Regions from separate parts of the Proteus sp. Marseille-Q3619 genome, predicted to be linked through region 2. Evidence: predicted binding sites of a transcription regulator. Region 2 holds the regulator's gene; the other holds the start of a gene.
The links. Region 2 encodes CRP, which controls carbon source genes, mostly activating them, when cyclic AMP is high. Its sites were predicted from a motif close to ATGTGANNNNNNTCACAT; they were not measured.
Positions count from the first base shown of each region.

Region 1: ACWPWK_RS04050 (NupC/NupG family nucleoside CNT transporter) is a predicted target of CRP. The motif match lies at 1,785-1,802, and genes of this name have one in related genera.

Region 1 covers NZ_CBDIMP010000001.1:853,704-856,922, reverse strand. The annotation lists gene ligA (NAD-dependent DNA ligase LigA) at 1-1,635, shown strand, start outside; gene ACWPWK_RS04050 (NupC/NupG family nucleoside CNT transporter) at 1,863-3,047, shown strand; gene ACWPWK_RS04045 (DUF3820 family protein) at 3,214-3,219, shown strand, end outside.
Region 2 covers NZ_CBDIMP010000001.1:1,900,942-1,904,160, reverse strand. The annotation lists gene ACWPWK_RS08720 (aminodeoxychorismate synthase component II) at 1-192, shown strand, start outside; gene argD (bifunctional acetylornithine/succinyldiaminopimelate transaminase) at 310-1,524, shown strand; gene crp (cAMP-activated global transcriptional regulator CRP) at 1,622-2,254, opposite strand; gene ACWPWK_RS08705 (OsmC family protein) at 2,567-2,974, shown strand; gene ACWPWK_RS08700 (phosphoribulokinase) at 3,064-3,219, opposite strand, start outside.

The DNA of each region.
Region 1 (3,219 bases), 1.0 Mb from region 2:
GTACAAGCTGCAACGCGTGGTGATGGCACAACAGGGGAAAATATCACTGAGAATGTGAGAACAATCAAAGCCATTCCACTGCGTTTATATGGTGAAGATATTCCTGCTCGTATTGAAATTCGTGGCGAAGTCTTTATGAATGAAAAAGGCTTTGAATATTTAAACGAAGAAGCGCGCCGCACAGGCGGAAAAGTTTTTGCTAATCCTCGCAATGCCGCAGCTGGCTCATTAAGACAGCTTGATCCTCGTATTACAGCAAAACGTCCATTAACCTTTTTCTGTTATGGTGTCGGTGTACTTGAAGGTGGCGAATTACCTACAAGCCACTATGAGCGCCTACAACAATTTAAAAAGTGGGGATTGCCCGTTAGCGATGCTGTAAAACTTTGCACCGGCAGCAAAGCAGTACTTGATTTTTATCACCATGTAGAAGAAGTTCGCCCCAATTTAGGTTTTGATATTGATGGTGTTGTTATCAAAGTTGATGATATTGCATTGCAAGAGGAACTGGGTTTCGTATCAAGAGCACCACGTTGGGCTATTGCTTATAAATTCCAAGCTCAAGAGCAAATGACGATTATCAAAGATGTCGAATTCCAAGTAGGACGCACTGGAGCGATTACACCTGTTGCACGTTTAGAACCTGTTCAAGTTGCAGGTGTTGTTGTGAGTAATGCAACGTTACACAATGCTGATGAAATTGAACGCTTAGGAATACGCATTGGCGATACGGTCGTTATTCGTCGAGCTGGTGATGTTATTCCTCAGGTTGTCAGTGTGATTGAAGAAAAGCGCCCTGATGATGCTCAAGAGATTGTCTTTCCGACACATTGTCCTATTTGTGATTCTGATGTTGAGCGCATTGAAGGCGAAGCGGTTGCTCGTTGTACTGGCGGCTTAATTTGTGGAGCGCAACGTAAAGAAGCACTTAAACATTTTGTTTCACGTCGAGCTATGGATGTGGATGGAATGGGCGATAAAATTATCGACCAACTGGTTGAGAAAGAATATGTCAAGACACCAGCAGATCTCTTCCGTTTAGATGAAAAAATTCTATCTGGTTTAGAGAGAATGGGTGAAAAATCAGCTAAAAAATTGATCACTGCTTTAGATAAGGCTAAATCAACGACATTTGCACGTTTTATTTATGCACTTGGTATTCGAGAAGTTGGTGAAGCAACAGCAAGTGGATTGACAACACATTTCTCAACCCTTGATGAATTACGAAATGCAGATGTAGAAGCGCTAAAATTAGTCCCTGATGTGGGTGATGTCGTCGCTAAACATGTCGTTAATTTCTTCCAAGAGGAACACAATAAAACGGTTATAGATCAATTGATCAATGATGCCGGTATTACATGGCAAGCGCCTGTTATTGTGACTCATGAAGCGGGTGATAATCCTTTTGCTGGTAAAACCGTTGTGTTAACTGGGTCACTTTCACAGTTAACGCGTGATGAAGCAAAAGACAGATTAGTGGCGTTAGGCGCAAAAGTAAGCGGAAGTGTTTCTAAAAAAACTGACATGGTCATTGCGGGTGAAGCAGCAGGCTCTAAGTTAGTGAAAGCTAACGAATTAGGGATAACTGTTATCGATGAAGATGAAATGATACGATTACTTGATCAATCGAAATAATCATCCTAATATTTAATAAATGCTACTGGGAAACCTTCTCAGTGGCATTTTCACTTAAGCTAAATTTACATTTAATGTTTCTTAAGTAACTTTCAAAGTGTGATCAACCTATCTTATTTAATAAATAGTGTGTATGCGGTTTCATGAGATTGTGACAGTAGTCACATCGTAATGTTACGCGTTACATAAAATGCTCTACAAGATTTATTTTTATTTTTGGAGCATGCATGTCCTCTATCATTCACTTCGTTTTAGCACTCGCCGTTATTGGCGCATTAGCATTCGTTGCGAGTAACAACCGCAAAGGGATCCGTCTGCGTTATATCGTGCAGTTATTAGTTATTGAAATCGCATTAGCATGGTTCTTCCTCAACTCTGATGTTGGTGAAGGTTTTGTTCGTGGCTTCGCTGGATTATTTGATCACTTATTAGGCTATGCCGCACAGGGTACTGAGTTTGTATTCGGTGGCATGATGAAAGGTGGTTTAGCATTCTTCTTCTTGAATGTTTTATGTCCAATTATCTTTATTTCTGCATTAATTGGTATTCTTCAACATATCAAAGTATTACCTTTCGTGATCCGCATTATCGGTACTGTGCTTTCTAAAGTGAACGGTATGGGGAAACTGGAATCATTCAACGCGGTGAGCTCACTGGTTCTTGGTCAATCAGAGAACTTTATTGCCTATAAAGATGTATTAGGCAAAATGTCTCAGCGTCGTATGTACACTATGGCTGCAACAGCAATGTCGACAGTATCTATGTCAATTGTTGGTGCATACATGACAATGTTAGATCCAAAATACGTTGTTGCTGCACTGGTACTGAATATGTTCAGTACATTTATCGTTCTTTCTGTGATTAACCCATATTCTGTTGAAAATGAAGAAGATATTCAAATGGGTAGTCTGCATGAAGGCCAAAGCTTCTTTGAAATGTTAGGTGAATACATCTTAGCGGGTTTCAAAGTTGCATTAATCGTTGCTGCAATGTTGATTGGTTTCATTGCATTAATCGCTGCTGTGAATGCGATTTTCAGCATGATTTTTGGTATCAGCTTCCAAGATTGTTTAGGTTACGTTTTCTATCCATTAGCATGGGTAATTGGTGTGCCAGAACAAGATGCATTACGTGTTGGTAGTGTGATGGCAACAAAATTAGTGTCTAATGAATTCGTTGCAATGGGTAGCTTACAAGATATCGCTTCTGAGTTAACACCACGCTCTGTGGGGATCTTATCTGTATTCTTGGTCTCATTTGCTAACTTCTCTTCAATCGGGATTGTAGCAGGTGCGATTAAAGGTCTGAACGAAGTACAAGGCAACGTTGTTTCTCGTTTCGGTCTGAAATTACTGTTCGGCTCTACATTAGTAAGCTTCTTATCAGCAGCTATCGCAGGTCTGTTTGTTTAATCTCTGAAGATAAAACAGATAGCATGTGAATAAAATAACAATGTAAACAGCGTCACTTGTTAATCAAGTAACAGAAAATAAAGCAGTACCTTTGGGTACTGCTTTTTTTATCTTTAAATTGCCCTATAATCGGTTCTATTCCTTCAATGACAACGTGGTAGAAAACATGTTA
Region 2 (3,219 bases):
TCTTTAGTGATTGATGCGACGACATTACCCGTACCTTTTGAAGTGACGGCATGGAGCCAACATGATGGAAATGTTGATGAAATTATGGGAATTCGCCATCGTACTCTGCCAATTGAAGGGGTTCAATTTCACCCAGAAAGTATTTTAAGTGAACAAGGGCATGAGCTATTAAATAATTTCCTTAAATATTAAATGGATAGCATTTAAATAGCGAAATAACGCCTTTTTATACAAAACCACATTTGATTTTTTATTCATATTTAGTGATTATATTTTCATATTGAATATGAATAACGATCAGGTGGGGTAATGACAAAGCAAAGCATCAACCGGGCAACTTACGATCAAGTAATGTTGCCAATTTATTCACCCGCAGAATTTATTCCTGTCAAAGGGATGGGTAGCCGTGTTTGGGATCAGCAGGGAAAATCGTATATTGATTTTGCTGGTGGTATTGCTGTTTTAGCACTGGGGCATGCTCATCCTGCTCTTAATCAAGCCTTGAAAGAACAAAGCGAACAACTTTGGCATGTTAGTAATATTTTTACTAATGAACCAGCATTGCGTTTAGCACAAAAATTAATAGATAACACATTTGCAGAACGTGTCTTTTTTGCCAATTCAGGCGCAGAAGCGAATGAGGCAGCATTTAAGTTGGCTCGCCATTATGCCATCACTCGCCATAGTCCTTATAAAACTAAAATTATTGCTTTTCACCATGCATTCCACGGCAGAACACTGTTTACAGTATCTGTTGGTGGGCAACCTAAATATGCAGATGGTTTTGGCCCTAAGCCTGCAGATATCGTGCATATTCCTTTCAATGATTTAGAGGCGGTTAAAGCTGTTATTGACGACCATACTTGTGCTGTCGTATTGGAACCTGTGCAAGGTGAAGGTGGTGTCACGGCAGCAACACCTGAGTTTATGAGGGGGCTACGTGAATTGTGCGATAAGCATCAAGCTCTGCTTGTTCTTGATGAAGTACAAACAGGTATGGGACGTACAGGCAAGCTTTTCGCCTATATGAACTATGATGTGACACCAGACATTATTACAACTGCAAAAGCGCTAGGAGGTGGTTTTCCACTCAGTGCGATGTTAACAACACATGAAATAGCTTCTGTAATGGGCGTAGGGACTCATGGTACAACTTATGGTGGCAATCCATTAGCTTGTGCAGTGGGTAATGTCGCATTTGATTTAATTAATACACCTGAGGTACTTGAGGGTGTAGAAAAGCGCTATCAATGGATTGTGAATGAACTGGTGGCAATTAATCAAACGTACGATGTCTTTTCGCAAATCCGTGGACAAGGTTTATTGATCGGTGCGCAATTGGCACCACAATATAAAGGTAAAGCCAAAGAGTTACTCAGTCTTGCTGCCAAACATGGCTTAATGATGTTAAACGCAGGAGCAGATGTAATGCGTTTTACACCATCGTTAATTATTACCCAAGAAGAATTACAAGAAGGAATGGTGGCATTAAAAGCGGCTATTGCGGAATTTGTAAAAGGGTAGTGCGGACTAAAAACCCCATCTATAAGGATGGGGTTTATACAGATTGTATCATCAATAGCCCTTTTATTGGGCTATTGTTTGTTCGGGGTGGGGAAACTTAGCGAGTCCCGTAAACGACGATAGTTTTACCGTGTGCTGAGATCAGGTTTTGATCTTCTAGCATTTTGAGAATACGGCCTACAGTTTCGCGTGAACAACCAACGATTTGACCAATTTCCTGACGTGTAATTTTAATTTGCATGCCATCAGGATGCGTCATGGCATCGGGTTGTTTTGCTAAGTTTAGTAAGGTCTGTGCAATACGGCCTGTAACATCAAGGAAAGCAAGGTTACCTACTTTTTCTGATGTTGTTTGTAATCTGTTCGCCATTTGAGCAGAAAGGCGCATCAGAATATCAGGGTTAACCTGAATTAATTGACGGAATTTTTTATAGGAAATTTCTGCTACTTCACAGGCTGTTTTTGCTCTAACCCATGCACTACGTTCTTGATCTTCTTCAAATAATCCAAGTTCACCGATGAAATCCCCCTGATTTAGGTAGGAGAGGATCATTTCTTTTCCTTCTTCATCTTTAATAAGAACAGCCACGGAACCTTTAACAATATAATAAAGTGTTTCCGCTTTCTCACCTTGGTGGATCAGCGTGCTCTTGGATGGATATTTGTGAATATGGCAGTGTGACAAAAACCATTCAAGAGTCGGGTCTGTTTGCGGCTTGCCGAGAACCATTCGCGTTATCCTCTGTACGTTAAATGCAGCCTTTCAAAACGGATAGGTTCCCTTTTGATACAGCGTGCTTAAAAATCCTATCTTTACCTATTAACTTCCTGAGAACACGGTAAGTTAATATGGAGTAGATTATAATAAATGAGAAAATAATGCATTGATCTTAACCACTATCATCAAGCAGATATTGTTTTTAACACAATTAGTGCATTAAGTCTCGTTTTACGCAGTCAGCATAATAAACCTATTTGCTAATTGCTAGTTGAATTATGAGAATGTACTCTTTTAGTTTCTGTCATCTTTAGGGGAAAATAAATGGAAGCGAGAGTTAAGTGGGTAGAAGATTTATCTTTTGTCGGTGAGTCTTCTTCTGGTCATCAAATCATGATGGATGGAAATTCGGGTGATAAAGCACCAAGCCCAATGGAAATGGTATTAATTGCTGCAGGTGGGTGTAGCGCTATTGATGTTGTGAGCATCTTACGTAAAGGTCGTCACCAAGTGACTGATTGTGAAGTGAAATTAACATCAGAAAGACGCGAAGAAGCCCCTCGTCTATTTACTGATATCAATTTACATTTTATTGTTTCAGGTAAAGAATTAACGGATAAAATCGTAGAACGAGCTGTTCAATTATCCGCAGAAAAATATTGTTCTGTTTCTTTAATGCTAGGAAAAGCAGCCAATATTACGCATTCATTTGAAATAAAAGATGCCGACTAATTTTGATATTTTAAAATAAAGTTTAATTCGAAAAATAATATCCCTTAATTAATGGGATATTATTTTTATAGAGATAAATTTTATTTTGGTTAACTTATCTTTTCGCCATTTAATAATTTTTTGACTAATGGCGCCATAATTAATTCCATCGCTAATCCTAATTTCCCGCCCGGTACAACAATAGTATTTATTGTTGACATAAATGAGCCATGCAACATCGCAAGTAAATAGGGAAAATCAATATC